Regions from separate parts of the Pararhizobium sp. DWP1-1-3 genome, predicted to be linked through region 1. Evidence: predicted binding sites of a transcription regulator. Region 1 holds the regulator's gene; each other region holds the start of a gene.
What was found. The regulator PhoB, encoded in region 1, activates phosphate uptake and scavenging genes when phosphate is short. The targets are predictions, from matches to a motif close to TGTCATNNANCTGTCAT.

Region 1 (5,518 bases):
ATGGGCCGGCAGGCAGTGCATGAAAATCGCGTCCTTGTCGGCCTTCGCCATCAGCTGGGCATTGACCTGGAAGGGCTGGAAGACGTTGTGGCCGCGGGCGCGGTGTTCCTGGTTCATCGACACCCAGGTATCGGTGACGACGCAGTGGGCGCCGTCCACGGCCTGATCGGCATCGTGATAGAGCTTGATCTCGCCGCCATTGTTGCGGGCCCAGTTGAGGATCTTGTCGTCAGGCTCCGAGCCGAGCGGCACGGCCATGTTCATGCGGTAGCCGAAACGCGCCGAACCTTCGATGAAGGAATGCAGCACGTTGTTGCCGTCGCCGGTCCAGGCAATCGTCTTACCCTTGACCGGGCCTGCATGTTCCTCGAACGTCATGATATCGGCCATGATCTGGCAGGGATGCGTGGCATCCGTCAGGCCGTTGATCACAGGCACCGTGGCATGCTCGGCCAGTTCCAGCAGCCGGTTGTGATCGGTGGTGCGGATCATGATGGCATCGACATAGCGGGACAGGACCTTGGCCGTGTCGCCGATGGTCTCGGCGCGGCCGAGCTGCATTTCAGTACCGGACAGAAACAGCGTCTCGCCGCCGAGCTGGCGCATGCCGACATCGAAGGACACGCGGGTACGGGTCGAGGGCTTTTCGAAGATCATCGCCAGCATCTTGCCGGCCAGCGGCTTTTCGGCTGTTCCGGCCTTGGTGTCGGCTTTGCGGACGCGGGCGTCCTCGATGATCGACCGCAAGTCGGTTGTCGTCATGGCAGAAAGATCGAGAAAATGTCTGGTGCCGGCCATTCTATTCAAAGTCCTGTGTTTTTTCAGCGTGTTAGCGAAGCATCGTTCAGGCCGATGCCTGTCGTCGCTCCGTTGTCAGCTGTTCGGCGGCGCGTTCAAGCCGCGCCAGGCCTTCACGGGCTTCTTCGGCTGTCGTCACCAGCGGCGGCAGCAGGCGTATGACATTCTCGCCCGCTGGCACCGCCAGCAGTCTTTCGGCGCGGATGGCCTTCAGCAGATCGGCAGACGGCACCTTGGCCTTGATGCCGAGCATCAGGCCTTCGCCGCGGATTTCCTCGATGACATCGGGGAAACGATCGGCCAGCGAGGCAAGGCCCTGCCGGAAGACCAGAGAAACATCGCGGACGTTCTGCAGGAAATCGTCGGCAAGGATGACATCGAGAACGGCATTGCCGACGGCCATGGCCAGCGGATTGCCGCCATAGGTCGAGCCATGCGTGCCGGCGACCATGCCGGACGCCGCGTCCTCGGTCGCAAGGCAGGCACCGAGCGGGAAACCGCCGCCGATGCCCTTGGCGACCGCCATGATGTCCGGGGTGACGCCGGCCCATTCATGCGCAAACAGCTTGCCGGTCCGGCCGACGCCGCTCTGGACCTCGTCGAGGATGAGCAGCAGGCCGTATTCGTCGCAAAGGGCACGCAATTCCTGCATGAATTCCTTCGGTACCGTGCGGATACCGCCCTCGCCCTGGATCGGCTCGATCAGGATCGCAGCGGTCTCTTCGCTGATGGCAGCCTTCAGGGCGCCCATGTCGCCGAATGGCACCTGATAGAAGCCCGGCGCCTTCGGGCCGAAACCTTCCAGGTACTTTGCCTGCCCACCGGCGGCGATGGTCGCCAGCGTGCGGCCGTGGAAGGCGCCTTCGAACGTGATGATATGGAATTTTTCCGGCTGGCCCTTGGAAAAATGATAGCGCCGCGCCGTCTTGATGGCGCATTCCAGCGCTTCTGCACCGGAATTGGTGAAGAACACCTTGTCGGCGAACGTCGCTTCCGTCAGCCGGCGGCTGAGGCTTTCCTGGCCGGGAACTTCATAAAGGTTGGAGAGGTGCCAGACCTTGTCTGCCTGCTCCTTCAATGCCGACACAAGATGCGGATGTGCGTGCCCCAGCGAATTAACCGCCACACCGGCAGCAAAATCGAGATAGCGGGTACCGTCCTCGGCGATCAGCCAGACGCCTTCGCCGCGCTCGAAGCGCAGGGGCGCGCGTGCATATGTGTCATAAAGCGGCGTGGCATCGGCCATGGCGCATGTCTCCTCAAACCATCACGGCAATTGTACAATCGGCGTCGTCGATAGGGCTGTGACCAACCCGCAAAAAATCAAAATGCCGCCTTTCGGCGGCAGGGGCACTATCTTCACTTCGCACTGCGATGTCAACAAAAGCCCCTGATTTCCGGCAATTCGCGGCTATACAGCGGACGCAATTTTTTTAGCCGGATACCCTTGCAAAAATGCCACGCATAGCAAGCAAGTTGGGGAAAACTCAGAAATCGATTCGGTGAGATTCCCCGGACTCTTGTCAGAGAGTCCCCCGGGCTCTACGTTAAGAAACAATTACTAGAACGCATGCGGCGGACCTAGTCACCAAAAGTGTTATCGCGTTTCAGCCTCGGATCATATCCAGGGCTCGGTGGAGGATTCGACCATCACCAACGCTGGGAATGGAGACAAGACCATGAATTGGACTGACGAGCGGGTCGAAAAACTCAAGAAATTGTGGGCCGAAGGCTTGAGCGCGAGCCAGATCGCTGCACAGCTCGGCGGCGTTAGCCGTAACGCCGTCATCGGCAAGGTCCACCGTCTCTGCCTGCCGGGCCGCGCCAAGGCCGGCGGCAGCACCGCAACGGCACGTGCAAAACGTCCAGCACCGTCCGCTGCGCCGCGTGCACCGACTTACACAGCGTCGCGCATGACCGCCACCCGCACAGTGACCCGCACCGCCGGTGCAACCGTCATGAAGGAAGAAGTGGAAATCGGCGCGAGCGAGGATCAGGAAGCAGCGCCGGCCGGCAATAACGTTGTCGTTCCGATGTCGCGCCGCCTGGTCCTGACCGAGCTTACCGACCGCACCTGCAAGTGGCCGATTGGCGATCCGATGAAGGACGAGTTCCACTTCTGCGGCAACGATTCCCCGGACACATCGCCCTACTGCACATTCCACGCCAAGCTTGCCTACCAGCCGTCCGGCGAGCGTCGCCGGGCCCGCTGAGGCCGGATCGGCCGTTTCGTCAATCCCATCCCGTTCGTGCGGGATATCGGCATCTCGAAGACTTTCTATTGCGAGATACTGGGATTGGTGATCAGCCGAGACTTCGGCAATTTTGTTATGTTTGAAACGGGATTTGCCATCCATGACGGCAAATCCCTGGAAACGACGGTCTGGGGACAGCCGTCAGTCGTTCCCGAGCCCTATGGCCGACAAAATATCCTGCTCTATTTCGAACACGATAAATTGGATGCGCTTTTCGAGCGCATTTCCGGCGATGTAAACCTCATCCACCCCATCGAGACGCAAGCCTGGGCGCAGAGGGTCTTCCGCCTTTATGATCCGGATGGTCACGCCATCGAGATTGGCGAACCGCTCGGCAGTGCCTGACGGTTCTTTCCTGTACGGCGCTCAGCTTTCCAGCGAATAGCCGGCGCCGCGCACGGTGCGGATCACGTCCTGCATGTTGGAAAAGTTCAGCGCCTTGCGCAGGCGTCCGACATGGACGTCCACGGTGCGCTCATCGACATAGATGTCGTGGCCCCAGACGCCGTCCAGAAGCTGCGAGCGCGAAAAGACACGGCCGGGCGAGGCCATGAAGAATTCCAGCAGGCGGAACTCGGTCGGTCCGAGACGGACTTCGCGGGTCTTGCGATGGACGCGATGGGTTTCGCGGTCGAGTTCGATATCGCCGCATTTCAGCAGCGTTGACAGCACTTCGGGCTTGGCCCGGCGCAGCATCGCCTTGACCCGCGCCATCAGTTCGGGCGTCGAGAACGGCTTGACCACATAGTCGTCGGCGCCGGTGGCGAGCCCGCGAACACGTTCGCTTTCCTCGCCGCGTGCCGTCAGCATGATGATCGGCAGGCGCTCTGTCTCGGAGCGCTGGCGCAGCCGGCGGCACAGTTCGATGCCGGAAACCCCCGGCAGCATCCAATCGAGGATCAGGAGATCGGGAAGGCGTTCCTGCAGGCGCATTTCCGCCTCGTCGCCACGATTGATCGTATCGACTTCAAACCCTTCGGCCTCAAGATTGTATCGGAGGAGGACGCTGAGCGCCTCTTCATCTTCAACGACGGCAATTCTTGGCAACATTCAGTTCAGCTCCTTGGCGCCCGGCCGGATGGCCGAAGGCTTGCCGAGCGGCTCCAGCGGCCGCTCGCGCAATCAGTGCGTAAGAATTTACTTACTTTATCGCGTGATCAGTTACCGATCGCGCCGACCGTGTTGGCCGTATCGTCCTTCGGTCGCTCGCCGACAGGCTGCGCGCCGGTCGCCATATAGTAGATGGTTTCGGCGATGTTGGTGGCGTGGTCGCCGATGCGCTCGATGTTCTTGGCGCAGAACAAGAGATGCGTGCAAGGCGTGATGTTGCGCGGATCTTCCATCATGTAGGTCAACAGTTCACGGAAAAGCGACGTGTAGATCGCATCGATCTCATTGTCGCGCTCGCGGATGCTGTTGGCCTTTTCCGGCGAACGCGACGCATAGACGTCGAGCACTTCCTTGAGCTGAACGAGCGCAAGCTCGGCCAGATGCTCGAGGCCGCGGGCCAGCTGACGCGGCAGGCTGGCGGTCGATACGGCGATGACCCGCTTGGCGTTGTTCTTGCCGAGATCGCCGACCCGCTCGAGATCGGCGGCAATGCGGATCGATCCCATGATTTCGCGCAGGTCGGCAGCCATCGGCTGGCGCTTGGCGATGGTGACGATTGCTTTTTCGCCGATCTGGCGCTCGGCCTCATCGAGAATGGCGTCGTCGGAAATGACCTTCTGGGCAAGCGCCAGGTCGGAATTGACCAGCGCGCGCACGGATTCGGCCACCATCTGTTCGGCCAGGCCGCCCATCTCGGAGATACGCCGGGTCAGGTACTTCAGATCTTCGTCGTAGACGGAAGCAATGTGCGTAGACATGATTGTTTTTCCTTGCGATCACAATCCGGGTTGGAAGGCCACCACCCTGCCCTCATGACAGGGTGGCAAGCTAAGTCCTCAGCCGAAGCGGCCCATGATGTAATCCTGGGTACGCTGGTCGTCCGGATTGGTGAACATCTTGTCGGTGTCGTTTTCCTCGACGAGATTGCCGAGGTGGAACATGGCGGTGCGCTGCGAAACGCGGGCGGCCTGCTGCATCGAGTGCGTGACGATGACGATCGTGTAGTTCGTGCGCAGTTCGTGGATCAGTTCCTCGACCTTGGCGGTCGCGATCGGATCCAGCGCCGAGCACGGCTCGTCCATCAGGATGACTTCCGGGCTGACGGCAACGGCGCGGGCAATGCACAGACGCTGCTGCTGACCACCGGAAAGGCCGGTGCCGGATTCATGCAGGCGATCCTTCACCTCGTTCCAGAGGCCGGCCTTCTGCAGGCTTGACTCGACGATCTGATCGAGTTCGGCCTTGGTGCGGGCGAGACCGTGGATCTTCGGACCGTAGGTGACGTTTTCGTAGATCGACTTTGGGAACGGGTTGGGCTTCTGGAAGACCATGCCGACGCGGGCACGAAGTTCCAC
Region 2 (5,518 bases), on a different contig from region 1:
GCCCGCAATCAGCAGCGCATCGACACTCTCTTCCAGGCACAGATCGACGATCCTTGCGAGCGCGGTCCGGGTCGCGCCGCGCACCAGCTCGGCAAGTTCCGGATTTTTCAGTGCAAGACTGCGCAAGGGGGAATCGAGATGAAGGTCGGCGGTATGGACGAAACGAAAGGGCATAACCGACCATGGCCCGGCGTCCGGCCTCGCGTCAATGCCGTGGGTGGCCTGGTCCAACGTCTATTCAGCGCTTTCATCCCTGCAACATTATTGGGGAGATGCGAGACCTTGGCGCACGGGTCCGGAATTAGACTTGACTAGGCTACCAACAATACCGTCATTTGACATGGCCCCTCATAATATCCATATAAAACATCATGAAATCCACATTCGAAGTCTCCGACAAGCTCTTTGAGCTCTACCATCGCGTCCACCGCCTCATCAACGAATCGATGACGGAAGAAGGCGTGTCGTTGGCGCGCAGCAAGTTCCTGTTTTTCCTGAGCAAGCTTGGTCCCTGCCGGTCGACCGATATTGCCTGTGCCCTGAATTTTGCGCCGCGAACGGTGACGGAAGCCATCGACGGGCTGGAGCGAGACAAGCTGGTGGTGCGCAAGCCCGATCCGGAAGACCGCCGTGCCAAGATCGTTTCGATCACCGATGTCGGCCGCGTCGTTCTCGAAGCCGCCGAACATCCGCGCAAACAGCTGATCGAGGAAATCTTCTCTGCACTCGACGATCAGCAGCTCGACCAGATGCACGACATCGTCAGCCGGCTGGTGGCCAAGGCAGATGAAATCCGCAAACGCAAGGAAGCGGAAGGAAACGGCGAAACTGCAGCCGAATAGCGCGTCTTTCGCCGACCTCAACAGGTACAAATGGAAAAGGCCGGAACATCATGTTCCGGCCTTTTCCGCTCTCAATACCGACGCAATCACATTGCGTTCATTGTACCGATCGAGAAGAACAGGGTTTCGCCCGAGGAGCCGTCGACACCATCATTATCGGTGACGACATAGCCGTTGCCGGCTGCATCGACGGTGAAGCCTTCGACCTTGTCGACGACGTAACCGTTGGTGGCTGACTTCAGGTCGGGAACGAGGTCGCGGACCTCCTCCTTCTTGACGACAGGCAGCTCGCCGCCGAGCTTGGCCGGCTTCAGGTCGGCAAGCGCGACGCGGTAGAGCTTCTTCAGCTTGGCGGCATCGCCGACCAGGTTGTCACGCTCGATGATGTAGGCGTAGTCGCCGCTGGCGGTAATTTCGGAAAGGCCGACCCAGCCTTCTTCGGTCTTTTCGAGCGGATAGCGCACGGCGCCCCATTCCTTCGAGGACGGCTTGTAGGAAACGAGCTTCACAAAGCCCTTTTCGTCATCGCCCCATTCGCGCTGCATGGCCATCCACAGAACCTGGTCATCGCCTTCGCCAACGCTGGTGATGCCTTCGAAGCCAAAGCGCTTCTCGCCGGCGCGCAGCTCGGCGGGAATGGCGATTTCCTTCTCGATCTCACCCTTCTTGTTCACGTGAATGATGGCGTGACCGACGAGCTTGTCGGCATCGCCTTCATTGGCGAGCCAGAAGCCGCCCTCGCCGTCCGGGGACAGGCCTTCGCTGTCAAGCTTCTGTGCGGCGGCACCATTGCGTGTGATGCGCAGGGCATCGACAATTTTCGCCGGCTTTGCAGTGGCGTCGATCGTGAAGATCGTCGGCTGCGAGGCGTAGAACGAATCGTTGACGGCGTAGAGCATGCCCGGCTTGTCCTTGACCGGAGCAAGGCCGGAAAGCGCGCCGAAGCCGATCAGTTCGCCGTCCTTCTCGGTGGAGACGATCTGCGGATAGGCAGCTTCGCCTTCCGCACGCTCATAGATCATGACGTGCGAACGGGCTCCGCCATCTTCGACGAGGTCGGTTTCGTTTGCGGTCACGAACAGGTTGCGGCTCGCAATGGCAACGGCACCTTCAGGGCCGATGCCCGACGGCAGAAGCTGGAGAAGCTCCGGCTCGGCGCCAGTGTCCTTGTAGACGCCGACGACGGACGCACGCTCGGCCAGCACGAACAACAGATTGTCGTCGCCGAACTTGGCGGCTTCCAGGCCTTCCGGTTCGACGCCCTTCTTGTTGCGCTTGTCCGGGTAGTGACCAATCTTGGCGATCTCGCGCTCGAAGCCGGCGCCGTTCTCGTAAAGAACCTTGCCAGTCTTGTCGAAGATGGTGAAGCCGCGGGCGCCGCCCTTCCAGTCGCCTTCGTTGGCAACGACGAAGCGGTCGTCGTCCAGCCACTTCACGGCGTCGGGTTCGCGGGCGACATCCTTGATCTCGCCGGTGAACTTCAGTGCACCGTCCTTCTTGGTGTCGATGCCTTCAAGGTTGACGGTACCGGCGGAGAAATGGCTCTTCACGGTGCCGGTCTTGCCGTCGATGATGACGATGTAGTTGTTTTCCTGCAGCGTCAGCGCGATCTCGTCCTGGCCGTTGAAGGCGACGAATTCCGGCTCGGGATCGTCGCCGGCGACATCGGCAAGTCCGGTCAGCGTGACGTGCTTGATCGAGCCGCAATCGACGACGCCATCCTTCAGCGACAGGATCACCAGATCGCCGGCCGGCATCTGCGGGATGTCGCCGTCATTGACCTCTTCGTCGCGCTCGTTTTCGATGGCGATCGCGGCAATCGTCTTGTCCTTGTTGAGGGCGATGGAGTCCGGCTGGCCGCCGAGATCGCAGGTCGTGTCGATCGCCTTGGAAGCGATATCCACCTGCGCCAGGATGCCCGACGGCTTGACGAAGCTTTCGCGCGTGTTGATCGCGACAAGCGCCTTGCCGGCGGCGATGGTCACCGACGTCGGCTCACCGTCGAAAGCGACGGAACCGCCGGCCTTCGGGGCCTTGGCATCGGTGATATCGATAAAGCCGATCGCCTTGTTCGGGCTGTCGGAATAGACCAGCATGTTGCCGTCTTCGCTGGCGGCGATGATTTCAGCCGAGGTGACGGATTTCTTGTCAACGCCTTCAGGCAGATTGCCGGCGACGGCGAAGGAGGCAATACGATTGAATACCGGTTCTGCGCTGACGGCTGACGCGGTCGAGGCGGCAAGCACGGCAGCGAGTGCTGCGGTGAGCGAAAATGTCTTCACGGGATGTCCCTCCTGATCAATGAATATGGAAGGGGTTTTGATCGCGCTGTGTAACACCCGCATGACAGTCAAAGCATATTAGAAATCGGTCGCCAACACGAAGCCAGGCAAAGGCTTCAAAGGAAAAGAGGCCCGGGAAAACCCGGGCCTCAAATCAACCTGCTCTCGAACCGTTGGCGTCTTCGCCACGGTGCTGCAGACGAAACATGAAACTTAGTTCACGGCGTCCTTGAGACCCTTGCCGGCCGAGAACTTCGGCACGTTGCGGGCTGGGATATCAACTTCTGCGCCAGTGGACGGGTTACGACCCTTGGATGCTTCGCGGCGGCTGACCGAGAAGTTGCCGAAGCCAACGAGGCGAACGTCGCCGCCGTTCTTCAGTTCTGCCTGGATAACGTCGAAGATTGCATCAACTGCAGAAGATGCATCTGTCTTCGAGAGTCCGGCCTTCTCGGCAACTGCGGACACGAGCTCATTCTTGTTCATGTTTCCACCCCTTTCAATACTGGTTCGAAACGACTCAATTTTCAAGCCGAGGGCAGCATACGCGCCGCCCCCGCCTTGGCAAACCCAATCGCTCCGAATCCCATGGAATGCAAGGCTTTGCGCAGGGTTTTACATAAAAAAGACCGGCAAAAATGCCGGTCTTCCACTGTTTCCGCTTCAAATCAGTGCACAACCTGCGGCAGGCACCAGTTCGCGCTCAAGTCAAGTGCCTAATGGGCAATCAGCGCGCCGGCGTCGTCAGCCGGATCGGTTGCCGCAACAGGCACCGCCTGCTTGGCCGGATCCCACTCGATCGCGACCGGAACCCGCAGCAGTGCATGCTGCAGAACCTCGCCAATATGCGAGACCGGAACGATCTCCATATTGTTCTTCACGTTGTCCGGAATATCAGCCAGGTCCTTGGCGTTTTCTTCCGGGATCAGCACCTTCTTGATGCCGCCGCGAAGGGCTGCGAGCAGCTTTTCCTTCAGGCCACCGATCGGCAGGACACGGCCGCGCAGGGTGATTTCACCCGTCATCGCCACGTCCTTGTTGACGGCAATACCAGTCATGATCGACACGATTGCCGTTGCCATGGCCACACCTGCGGACGGACCGTCCTTCGGTGTCGCGCCTTCCGGCACGTGCACATGGATATCGCTCTTGTCGAACAAGGGCGGCTCGATGCCGAAGTCGATCGCGCGGGAGCGGACGTAGGATGCCGCAGCCGAAATCGATTCCTTCATCACGTCGCGCAGGTTGCCGGTCACCGTCATGCGGCCCTTGCCGGGCATCATGACGCCTTCGATGGTGAGAAGCTCGCCGCCGACTTCCGTCCAGGCGAGACCGGTGACGACACCGACCTGGTCGGTGCGCTCGGCTTCGCCATGGCGATAGCGTGGAACACCAAGATAGTCGTTGATGTTCTCGGCTGTCACTTCAACCTTGTCGGTGCGACCCTTGAGGATTTCCGTGACGGCCTTGCGGGCAACCTTCATCAGCTCGCGCTCAAGGCTACGCACACCGGCTTCGCGGGTATAGGTCTGGATGATCGCTGACAAGGCACCGTCGGTGATCGAGAACTCTTTCGACTGAAGCGCGTGATCGGCAATCGCCTTCGGCAACAGGTGCCGCTTGGCGATTTCCAGCTTTTCTTCTTCCGTGTAGCCGGCGATACGGATCACTTCCATGCGGTCCATCAACGGGGCCGGGATATTGAGCGTATTCGCCGTGGTGATGAACATCACGTTCGAAAGGTCGTACTCGACCTCCAGATAGTGGTCCATGAACGTCGAGTTCTGTTCCGGATCCAGCACCTCCAAGAGAGCAGACGACGGATCGCCGCGGAAATCCTGGCCCATCTTGTCGATTTCATCGAGCAGGAAGAGCGGGTTGGACTTCTTTGCCTTCTTCATCGACTGGATGACCTTGCCGGGCATCGAGCCGATATAGGTGCGGCGGTGACCGCGGATTTCGGCTTCGTCACGAACGCCGCCAAGTGCCATACGGATATATTCGCGGCCGGTCGCCTTGGCGATCGACTTGGCAAGCGAGGTCTTGCCGACGCCCGGAGGACCGACGAGGCAAAGGATCGGCCCCTTGATCTTCTGCGAACGCGCCTGGACCGCCAGATACTCGATGATCCGTTCCTTGACCTTGTCGAGGCCGAAATGATCCAGTTCCAGCACCTTTTCAGCGTGGTTGAGATCGGTCTTGACCTTCGACTTCTTCGACCACGGAATACCGAGCAGCCAATCCAGATAATTGCGCACGACGGTGGCTTCCGCCGACATCGGGCTCATCTGGCGCAGCTTCTTGACTTCCGCATCGGCCTTTTCACGGGCTTCCTTGGACAGCTTGGTCTTGGTGATACGGTCTTCCAGCTCGGCCATCTCGTCGCGGCCTTCC
Region 3 (5,518 bases), on a different contig from region 1:
CGGCTGAAAGCGTGTGTTCCTTGCCCATGAAACCGCCGAAGCCGGTTTCCATGCCCCAGATCGCGATGATCGGGCCAGCCGGAACACCGTAGCGCTTTTCGATGGAACTGAAGAGAGCGGCGTTCTGCGCCTTCATCTTCTTGCCGCGCGAAATGATCGTCTGGCCGCCACGCTTCTGCATGAACTGGCTCAGCGACAGCTTGAAACTCTTCTGGCCCCGGTCGGCACGGATCGTTGCCTTGTTGTAGGTGACGTTGGCGAAGGCCTTGTTCAGCACCGCCGGGCTGATGCCGCGGCCTGCGGCTTCGCCTTTGAAGTCCTCGACCCAGGCGTCGAAGCCTGCCGATGTGTTGCTGCATTGTGCAGCCGCTGCCACCGATGGCAGAATTGCTGCCGCAATCATCGCCGTGAAACCTGCCAGTACGCACTTTGCCTTGCGCATGAAATACCCCGTATTGCCCGAATCCAAAATTTATGACCGCAAAATGCCAGTCTTTGCGGTTTCTGTCACGACGTTGCTACAGTATTGAGAGGCCGCGTTTCACGTGAATCCTCCTTTTGACTGTGAAAAAACGTCACAGTTGCCTTTTTACAAAGAAGCCCCGCATCCCGTTAACGGATCATGCGAGGCTTTTCACCCAATCGCGACGATAGAAACCAAAGGCTGGTCGCATCTCGATCGGGTATAATCGGATAAACTTTATATTTTCTGATCAAGCAGCCTGTTTCTTCGCCTTGATCAGGCCGCGATTGACGAGGAGCTCGGCAATCTGGATGGCATTGAGGGCGGCGCCCTTGCGCAGGTTGTCGGAAACCACCCAGATATTCAGGCCGTTCTCGACGGTTGCGTCCTCGCGGATGCGCGAAATATAGGTCGCATCTTCGCCGGCGCTTTCGTAAGGCGTGATGTAGCCGCCGTTTTCATGCTTGTCGATGACGATGCAGCCGGGCGCTTCGCGCAGGATGTCGCGGGCCTGGTCGGCGGTGATCTCGTTTTCGAATTCGATATTGATCGCTTCCGAATGACCGATGAACACCGGAACGCGCACGGCCGTGCAGGTCAGCTTGATCTTCGGATCGAGGATCTTCTTGGTTTCGGCCATCACCTTCCACTCTTCCTTCGTGTAGCCGTCTTCCATGAACACATCGATGTGCGGGATGACGTTGAAGGCGATGCGCTTGGTGAACTTCTTGCTTTCCATCGGATCGGCGACGAAGACGGCGCGGGTCTGGTTGAACAGCTCGTCCATGCCGTCCTTGCCTGCGCCGGAGACCGACTGGTAGGTGGAGACGACGACGCGCTTGATCTTGGCAAAGTCATGCAACGGCTTCAGCGCCACGACGAGCTGGGCAGTCGAGCAATTCGGGTTGGCAATGATGTTGCGCTTGGTGAACTGGGTGATGGCGTCGGGGTTCACTTCCGGAACCACCAGCGGCACGTCCTGGTCGTAGCGCCAGGCCGAGGAGTTGTCGATGACGACGCAGCCCTGCGCGCCGATCTTCGGCGACCACTTCAGCGATACGGCGCCGCCGGCCGACATCAGGCAAATGTCGGTGTCGGAAAAATCGTAATTTTCGAGGTTCTTGACCTTCAGCGTCTTGTCGCCGAAGGACACTTCGGTGCCCTGGCTGCGGGCCGAGGCCAGCGCCACGACTTCATCTGCCGGAAAACCCCGTTCTTCGAGGATGTTCAGCATCTCGCGGCCGACATTTCCGGTCGCGCCGGCAATAGCAATCTTGAAACCCATTGTCTTTGCTCTCTTTCTGTCTCTCCACGGGGCTTTGGGGGAAACCCGCCGGCCAAAGGCGCGGGTTTCAGGTCCCCGGCCGTGCCGGGGAGAGAGCGGTGGCCAGAGACGTCAGACGGTTTTCGTCGTCGTTTTGGCCGTTGTTTTGGAAGATATCGAGAAAGAACGAACCCGCCCGGCAGCAAATGCCGGGGCGATCAGCGCAGCGATGGCGTAACCAAAACGGTGCATGGTGGGTCCTTTTCCGCTGCTGCTCATACGCGGTTTTGGCGCGGAGTCAACAGGCAAGCAAGAAATGAGGGTCGGGAAGGCACGCCGTCAAAACGTTACGGAAGTGTCATGCCGTTGTCATCGCGGGTGCCTATTGCGGGCCGTCAGCTCGAAAGCAAACCAAAAAGGGGTTTTCCATGCGTATGCTTCTGTCGGCGCTTGCCGCCACGACAATCCTCGCTGGTGCCGCACAGGCCACCACCGTTTATCCGCTGGATCGTGCCACGATTCTCGCTGGCTCGCCCTTCGATTTCAAGGTCGAGTTCAAGTCCGCCGTCAAGCCGGAAGACGTCAAGATCACCGTCAATGGCCAGGATTACAAGACGGTTCTGGGCAAGGAAGCCGAATTCGTCGCCGAAGAAAAAGGCAAGGACGACAAGGTCCTCGGCTCCGCCCTGATTGCCCGTGATCTCGTTTTGCCGACCGAAGGCGCCTACACGATCGAAGTGACCGCCGGCTCTGAATCGAAGTCGGTGACCTGGGACGTCTACAATACCGGCGAAACCCAGAAGGCCAAGAACATCATCTTTCTGCTCGGCGACGGCCTGTCCGTGGCCCATCGCACCGGCGCCCGCATCATGTCGAAGGGCATGACCGAAGGTAAGGCCAACGGCCGCCTCAACATGGATGACCTCGACCATATGGCTTTCGTCGGCACGTCATCGACCGAAGCGATCGCCACCGACAGCGCCAACACCATGTCGGCCTACATGACCGGCCATAAGACCGCCGTCAACGCGCTGGGTGTCTATGCCGACCGTACGCCCGACAGCTTCGATGACCCGAAGGTCGAAACCATCGCCGAAGCCATCCGCCGCCAGACGAAGAAGTCGATCGGTATCGTCTCGACTGCGGAAATCGAAGACGCGACGCCGGCTGCCGTCGTCGCCCACACCCGCAAGCGCGGCGACAAGGAGCAGATCGTCGGCATGATGTTCGACGTCAAGCCGGATGTCATCCTCGGCGGTGGTTCGGCCTATTTCCTCGGCAAGGACGTTCCGGGCTCCAAGCGCAAGGACGACAAGGACTATATCAAGCTGTTCCACGACGCCGGCTACACGCTCGCAACCGACAAATCCGAGCTTCAGACCGCAACCGGCACCAACACAGGCAAGATCCTCGGCCTCTTCCACACCGGCAACATGGATACGGCGCTGGACCGTGAGTTCCTGAAAAAAGGCACGGTCGAAAAATTCCCGAACCAGCCCGGCCTGGTCGATATGACCAAGGCGGCGCTCGGGGAATTGTCGAAGAACGAGGAAGGCTTCTTCCTGATGGTCGAAGGCGCCAATATCGACAAGATGTCCCATCCCCTCGACTGGGATCGTGCGCTGGTCGAAACCATCGAATTCGACAAGGCGGTCGGCGTTGCCCGCGAGTTCGCCGCAACCCATCCCGACACGCTGATCGTCGTCACCGGCGACCATGCCCACGGCGTTTCGATCATCGGCACCGTCGATGATGAAAAGCCCGGCACCGAGATGCGCGAAAAGGTCGGCACCTACGCTGAAGCCGGATTCCCGAACTATACCGACGAAAACAAGGACGGCTATCCGGACAAGGTCGATGTCAGCCGCCGCCTGTTCCTCAGCGCCAACAACGGCCCGGATCACTACGAGACCTTCCGTCCGAAGCTCGATGGTCCGTTCGTTCCGGCAATCCAGAACGAGAAGAAGGAATATATCGCCAACGAAGCCTACAAGGATGTTCCCGGTGCCGTCTTCGTGCAGGGTAACATTCCCAAGAGCGGCGACAGCGGCGTGCATTCGGTCGATGATGTCGTCCTGCAGGCAGCCGGTCCGGGTGCCGAGGGCTTCAAGGGGTATATGGAAGAAAGCGACATCTACCGCGTTCTCGCCGATACCCTGGCTCTTGGCGTCAAGCAGACCAACTGATCCATAATCGCGTCCGGCGGGCTGGTGAGACAGCCCGCCGTCAGGTGACTGAGGACCGACTTTGATGCGGTTGTTGGTGGGTGATACTGATACTCAACCGCCGTCATTCCTGTGCTCGTCACAGGAATCCAGTCAGCCCAAGTCTTTGGGCTGAAAGAGTCTTTTGACCCGACAGACGTCGGGTCACTGGATCCCCGCCACAAGGGCGAGGATGACGGGTTTGGAGAGCGCCCAATGCGAAAAATCCCCTGGAGAGGAATTGGGCTCTCATTACGACCGTTACCGAATGATAAGAATGGACTTCGTTAGCCGGGTTTCCGTTTTCCCGGCCTGATATCATAAGTTAAGGTGGACGCCCGATGACCGGTCCCTGTGCAGGAACCACGCGCCGCGATGCGCTACGCCTGTTGGCCAGTCTGCCTTTGCTGGCGGCTGTGCGCCCGGCCGCAGCCGCCGTTCCATCCCTGTCGTTCGATGAGCTCTACAGAAAGTTCGGCGTTCTCGGACTGGAGTTCTCCGAAAAGGTGAAGTCGCTCGCCGGTCAGGAGATAATCATCAAGGGTTTTATGGCACCGCCGCTGAAGGCCGAGGCCGCATTCTTCGTGCTGAGCGAAATTCCCATGTCGCTCTGCCCGTTCTGCTCCTCGGACGCCGACTGGCCGGACAATATCGTCGTCGTCTATCTCGGTGAAAAACAGACATTCGTGCAGCCGTCGCAGACGATCGAGGCGCGCGGGGTGCTCGAATTCGGGTCATGGACCGATCCCGAAACCGGCTTCGTCAGCCTGCTGCGGCTGCGCAATGCCGAATATGCGTCGGTCTAGCGCCATGCTGTCGCTTGATCTCGCCTCTGTTTCGCTTTCCTATAGCGGCCTTCCCACACCGGTTCTCGATATCCCTTCGCTGTCCATCGCCGCAGGCAGCCGTGTCGCGGTCACCGGTGCCTCTGGCTCGGGAAAGAGCACGCTAGTCAATATCCTCACCGGGCTTGAGCGCTGCGCACGCGGCGGCTCTGTCCAATGGGGCGGAACCGATATCGCCCTTATGCCGGAACGCAGCCGCGATCGCTGGCGCGGCGTGCATATCGGCCTCGTCATGCAGGATTTCCATCTGTTCCCGGGTTTGAGCGCGGTCGATAACATCCTTCTGCCCGCCCGCCTGTCGCGCGCGATGAAACCGGGTTATCCGGATCGGGCGCTGATGCTGCTTTATGCCGTCGGTCTCTGCCGCGCCGACCAGAAAGTCGAAACCATGTCGCGCGGCGAAATGCAGCGCGTCGCGATTGCAAGGGCGCTGCTCAGAAAACCGGGCGTGCTGATCGCCGATGAACCGACCGCAAGCCTCGACAGTGACAGCGGCGATGCCGTCGCCCGGCTGCTGATCGACCTGGCGGTCAACAATGAAAGCACGCTGATCGTCGTTTCCCATGATCCACGGCTGACCGGCAGGCTCGATCGCCGTATCACGTTGTCGGCCGGCCGGATTGCGTCGGATCGAGAGCACCGGGAAAAGGCTGCATGACCCGTTTCATCCTTTCTGATCTGCGCCGTCTATGGGCGGGCTCGCTGGTCGTCGTGCTTCTGATCGCCTTTGCCACAGCACTTG
Region 4 (5,518 bases), on a different contig from region 1:
TCGGTGAGTACCTGTCCAAGTCCGGCCTGCAGGATTCGCTGGATGCACTCGGCTTCAATCTCGTCGGCTTCGGCTGCACGACCTGCATCGGCAATTCCGGCCCGCTACCGGCACCGATCTCCAAGACGATCAACGAGAAGGGCCTGATTATGTCCGGCGTTCTCTCGGGCAACCGCAACTTCGAAGGCCGCATCTCGCCGGACGTTCAGGCGAACTACCTCGCCTCGCCGCCGCTGGTCGTCGCCTATGCGCTCGCCGGTACGGTCCAGAAGGACCTCACTACCGAGCCGCTCGGCATCGGCAGCGATGGACAGCCGGTGTTCCTCAAGGACGTCTGGCCGACATCGCAGGAAATTCAGGAATACATCCTGAAATACGTCACACGCGCACTCTACGCATCGAAATATGCCGACGTGTTCAAGGGCGACGCCAACTGGCAGGCCGTCCAGATTCCGGAAGGCCAGACCTACGCCTGGGACGACAACTCGACCTATGTGCAGAACCCGCCCTACTTCGTCGGCATGGGCAAGACCGGTTCGGGCATCTCCGACATCAAGGGCGCCCGCGTCCTTGGCCTGTTCGGCGACAAGATCACCACCGACCACATCTCGCCGGCCGGATCGATCAAGGCAGCGTCGCCTGCCGGTGCCTACCTGATCAACCACGGCGTCGGCATTGCCGACTTCAACCAGTACGGCACGCGCCGCGGCAACCATGAAGTGATGATGCGCGGCACGTTTGCCAATATCCGCATCCGTAATCACATGATGGGCCCGAACGGCAAGGAAGGCGGCTACACGATCCACTATCCTTCGAAGGAAGAGATGTCGATCTACGACGCCGCCATGCAGTACAAGGCCGAAGGCGTGCCGCTGGTCATCTTCGCCGGCGTCGAGTACGGCAACGGTTCGTCGCGTGACTGGGCTGCCAAGGGTACCAACCTTCTCGGCGTCAAGGCCGTGATCGCCCAGTCGTTCGAGCGTATCCACCGCTCCAACCTCGTCGGCATGGGCATCGTGCCCTTCGTCTTCGAGGAAGGCACGACTTGGGAATCGCTCGGCCTGAAGGGCGACGAGAGCGTCACGATCGACGGTCTCGCCAATGTCCAGCCGCGTGAAAAGCGCGTCGCCAGGATCACCTATGCCGACGGCACGGTGAAGGACGTTCCGCTGATCTGCCGCATCGATACGCTCGATGAGGTCACCTACATGAACAATGGCGGCATCCTGCAGACGGTTCTGCGCGATCTCGCTGCCTGATGGCATCACGAATGCTGACATGAACGAAACCGGGGCTTTCACGAGCCCCGGTTTTTTTGTGATCACCGGAGCCTCAAGCCTCACTCCAACGTGATTTTCCGTTGAAAGAGGAGCAGCGTATGAAGGATGCCGACAGAGGCTTTACGCCGGTACAACACGGTTAAGCTGCCGACCTTGAAATGCCACACCCTCGAAATGGAAGTCCCGATGTCTGGATCAAGCACCGTTCGCCGCATCATGCTCGCCTTTGGCCTCGGCCTCATGGCGATGCCGGCTATGGCCGAAGATGCGGTAAAGCCGGCAGGCGTCGTGGAACTGTTCACCAGCCAGGGCTGCTCCTCTTGCCCGCCGGCGGACGCGGCTTTGAAAACGCTGATCGACGACGGCAAGGTCGTGGCGCTCTCCTATCATGTCGATTACTGGAACTATCTCGGCTGGGCCGACACGCTGGCCTCGAAGGACAATACTGCCCGGCAATATGCCTATGCGAAAATGTTCGGCCGTAGTGGTGTCTACACGCCGCAGGCGGTGCTCAACGGCCGCGACCACATCAACGGCGCCGATCTCGACGGAATCAACAATCGCTTGTCGGCAATGAAGGCAACGGGGGACGGGCTTGCCGTTCCAGTCTCCGCCAGCGTCCGCAAAGACGAGATCGATATCAGGATCGGGGCCGGCACAGGCAAGGCCAATGTCGTCGTCGTCTATTTCAATCGCCAGCAGCTCGTCGATGTCAAGAAGGGCGAAAACAGCGGCAAGACGATTTCCTATTGGCACTCCGTCCGCGACATCCAGACGATCGGCATGTGGGACGGCAAGCCTGCCAGTTTCGTGTTGCCCGCGTCCATCCTCAACGAAGGCGAAAACGGCGGCTGTGCGGTGCTTCTACAGCAGATGAAAGACAATGAAACGCCCGGCGCCATCGTTGGTGCCACAACTGTCATGGCAACTACTGCTCAATGACGGACTAGCTTTTTAAGCTTGATCTGGTTCGGCCCGGCAGCATCGAGGGGCTGGGGCTGAGGGTTCGAAGATGCCGGACCGAACCGGCCACATTTCGCAGGCGCAGACAGCACCCGCTCGATATGGCGTGTGGAGTAACCGCGTCCGAAGGACGCTTTGGCTAGCCACTCCATTGCTGCACCCGCTGAGGACAGAAAAATCCTTAACGCACATGCAGGCCGGACACTCGGAAGGACTCCCTCGCGCCAACGATAGGGAGTTTCCCTGTCAAATGGGGCGTCGGTTTGTTTAAAATGCGGCACGCCGAAAAAAGTCACCCACTATTTCGACGGGCCTTGCGGCTTGCATTTCAGCCAAGGTCAGGCAAACTGTAACCGTCCTGTCACAATATAAGGCCGGAGTACCGATGACTGATCAGCCGGATTTGCCGCAAGGCGAGACCCGTTCCGAAAGGCAGAAATCGTCCGATGTGGTTGTTAACCTGCACGAATATCGCAGCAGCAATCAGGACCAACTTCCCATAACCTTCCACCGCCGCGAGCTGGACATGATCCTCCGGGTCTACGGCCGCATGGTCGGCGAAGGCGAATGGCGCGACTATGCGATGGACCACCTGCGTGACAAGGCCGTCTTCTCGGTTTTCAAGCGGTCGGGTGAAATGCCGCTGTTTCGGATCGAAAAGAACCCGAAACTGTCTGCCAGGCAAGGCGCCTTCAGCGTCGCCAATACCCATGGCATGATCCTGAAGCGTGGCCATGACCTGCAGCAGGTTCTCAAAGTCTTCGACAAGATGCTGAAGGTCATCAAGACCTGAGTTAGCCCCGGTAGAGCGTATCGGGGTAGACGCCCGGCTCCGGATCGGTCGTCAGCCCCTCGCCGAGCGGCAATTGCATGATGATCGTATCGAGCCAGCGGCCGTGCTTGAAACCCGTGCCCTTCATAAGCCCGCCATGCTCGAAACCGGCCGCACGATGGACGGCGACCGAAGCTGGATGCGCGCCGCCGATGACGGCGACCATCTGGCGGAAGCCCAGCGTTGTGCAGAGCCGGATCAGTTCAGCCAGCAGCGCCTTGCCCACACCACGCCCCCGCGCCTCCGGTGCCAGATAGATCGAATCCTCGACCAGGAAACGGTAGGCCGTGCGGGTCCGGAATGCCGAGGCATAGGCGTAACCCAAGAGGATGCCGTCCGCATCGACCGCAACGATATAGGGATAGCCATTGCCGGTGATCACCGAAAAGCGCGAGGCCATTTCAGATTCATCCGGCGCCGTCATCTCATAGGAGGCGACGCCGTTCAGCACGGATTCCCGATAGATCGCTGTAATAGCGGGAATGTCGGATGGGGTCGCATCGCGCAGGATAAAGGACATGGGCAGACCTGTCTGGAAGAGGTTTGTCTCGTCTGCCATATCGCATCCGACCATTCAAGCGGGCCGCCTTGCCAAAATGCAGGCAACAAAAAAGGCGGCCGAAGCCGCCTTTATCAGAAGTATCCGGTTCCGGATTAATTGCGGTTTCCGAGGAAACGCAGCATGAACAGGAACAGGTTGATGAAGTCGAGATACAGCGTCAGCGCGCCCATAATGGCCTTGCGGCCAGCGGCTTCGGCACCGTCTGCTTCGAAATACATTTCCTTGATCTTCTGGGTATCGTAGGCGGTGAGGCCTGCGAAGATCAGAACACCGATAGCCGAGATCGCAAAATCAAGCGCCGACGAGGCCAGGAAGATGTTGACGATCGAAGCGATGATCAGGCCGAACAGACCCATCATCAGGAATGAACCCATGCCGGACAGGCTACGCTTGGTGGTGTAGCCGTAGAGCGACAGAGCGCCGAACGAAGCGGCCGTGACGAAGAACGTCTGGGTGATGCTCTGGCCGGTATAGATCAGGAAGATCGACGACAGCGAGAGGCCCATCAGGCCTGCATAGACCCAGAAGGTCGTCTGCGCGGCCGACACGCTCATCGAGTTGATGCGGAAGCTCATGTAGAACACCAGAGCCAGCGGCGCGAGCATGACCACCCACTTCAGCGGGCTCACATAGATCGCCTGGCCGAACGCCGTCAGTTGTCCGTCCGCAAAAGCGAACTGAAACGCAGCGTAGGCAGCGATACCGGTGATTGCCAGACCGAGGGCCATCAGGTTGTACACCTTGAGCATATAGGTGCGCAGACCTTCGTCGATTACGGCCCCCGCCTGTGCGCCGGCAGGCGACATTCGGGTTTGGTAGTTTCTAAGATCAGCCATTGTTTCCTCTTTAAAAGCCCCGGTTAAGTTTACGGTGTCGGGCGGTAAGGGCGCATCCTTGAAAGGTGCCAGCCACTTAACCCAGGCGCCGCTGCGGGGCTCCAGCATGCCTGTGCTGAATATGATGTCGAAATATGACTTACACAAGACCGGCAGCCCTGAGAATCAGCCGAAAAGCGGATTCTCAGGCATTCGGGGGTTAGCGTTAACGGTTAACTGGGCGCTTAGAGCTCGCGCAGGACGGGTGCAGCCTTCTGCCCGAGCACCCGCCAGGTGCCGGCCAGGCCGAAACCGACCGTGACGACGAGAGCGACAGCCATGGTGATCAGGGCCACGTCCGGCAGGAAGGAGGACGGCAAGCTCATGATTTTGCTGACCACGAACCATGCAGCGACCCCGCCGGCAAAGAGCGCGAAGATCGCCGTCGATAGCCCGAGGATGGCATATTCGTAGCAGAAGGCGCGGATCAGCGTCGAGCGTGTAGCGCCCAGTGTTTTCAAGACGACGGCATCATGGGTGCGTGCCCGGTTGCCGGCCGCAAGCGCCCCGGCCAGCACCAGGATCGATGCAACCAGCGCCACGGCAGCGGCGGCACGGATGGCCGTTGCCAACTGGCCGACCAGCACGTTGATGATATCAAGCGCGTCCTTGACCCGGACACTGGTGATCGTCGGGTAAGCATTGGTGACGGCCTTGAGCGTGGCTGCCTCCTCCTGCGCCGTCGCACCCGGATCGATCACGGTGGCCAGCCAGGCATGCGGCGCACCGGCAAAGGTGTTGGGCGAGAACACCATCACGAAATTGATCGACAGGGATTCCCACTCGACCTTGCGGAAGTTGGCGATCCGGGCGGTGAGATTGCGGCCGAGTACATTGACGGTGACGGTATCACCGATCTTCAGGCCGAGTTCACCCGCCTCTTCCGACGAAAACGACACCAGCGGCTCGCCGGTATAATCCGGTGCCCACCAGTCGCCCTCGGTCAATGTCGAATTTTCGGGCTTGTTCTTGGCATAGGTGATGCCCCGGTCGCCGCGCAGGACCC

Region 2: the regulator PhoB is predicted to act here: its motif matches at 3,175-3,191, upstream of ACP7BS_RS22655 (esterase-like activity of phytase family protein).
Region 3: the regulator PhoB is predicted to act here: its motif matches at 2,084-2,100, upstream of ACP7BS_RS13275 (alkaline phosphatase).
Region 4: the regulator PhoB is predicted to act here: its motif matches at 2,592-2,608, upstream of ACP7BS_RS14130 (DUF2794 domain-containing protein).

The regions. Positions count from the first base shown of each region.
Region 1 covers NZ_JAFCTR010000016.1:106,198-111,715, forward strand. Annotated here, with positions in the region: gene argF (ornithine carbamoyltransferase) at 1-798, opposite strand, end outside; gene ACP7BS_RS25000 (aspartate aminotransferase family protein) at 845-2,044, opposite strand; gene ACP7BS_RS25005 (GcrA family cell cycle regulator) at 2,478-3,011, shown strand; gene ACP7BS_RS25010 (VOC family protein) at 3,018-3,398, shown strand; gene phoB (phosphate regulon transcriptional regulator PhoB) at 3,420-4,103, opposite strand; gene phoU (phosphate signaling complex protein PhoU) at 4,211-4,921, opposite strand; gene pstB (phosphate ABC transporter ATP-binding protein PstB) at 5,000-5,518, opposite strand, start outside.
Region 2 covers NZ_JAFCTR010000013.1:93,129-98,646, forward strand. Annotated here, with positions in the region: gene ACP7BS_RS22645 (metallophosphoesterase family protein) at 1-174, opposite strand, end outside; gene ACP7BS_RS22650 (MarR family winged helix-turn-helix transcriptional regulator) at 372-842, shown strand; gene ACP7BS_RS22655 (esterase-like activity of phytase family protein) at 929-3,124, opposite strand; gene hupB (DNA-binding protein HupB) at 3,338-3,610, opposite strand; gene lon (endopeptidase La) at 3,841-5,518, opposite strand, start outside.
Region 3 covers NZ_JAFCTR010000005.1:120,335-125,852, forward strand. Annotated here, with positions in the region: gene ACP7BS_RS13265 (lytic murein transglycosylase) at 1-442, opposite strand, end outside; gene ACP7BS_RS13270 (aspartate-semialdehyde dehydrogenase) at 714-1,748, opposite strand; gene ACP7BS_RS13275 (alkaline phosphatase) at 2,156-3,913, shown strand; gene ACP7BS_RS13280 (hypothetical protein) at 4,273-4,737, shown strand; gene ACP7BS_RS13285 (ABC transporter ATP-binding protein) at 4,742-5,434, shown strand; gene ACP7BS_RS13290 (ABC transporter permease) at 5,431-5,518, shown strand, end outside.
Region 4 covers NZ_JAFCTR010000005.1:303,069-308,586, reverse strand. Annotated here, with positions in the region: gene acnA (aconitate hydratase AcnA) at 1-1,259, shown strand, start outside; gene ACP7BS_RS14135 (DUF1223 domain-containing protein) at 1,467-2,222, shown strand; gene ACP7BS_RS14130 (DUF2794 domain-containing protein) at 2,629-3,036, shown strand; gene ACP7BS_RS14125 (GNAT family N-acetyltransferase) at 3,038-3,595, opposite strand; gene ACP7BS_RS14120 (Bax inhibitor-1/YccA family protein) at 3,730-4,473, opposite strand; gene ACP7BS_RS14115 (ABC transporter permease) at 4,698-5,518, opposite strand, start outside.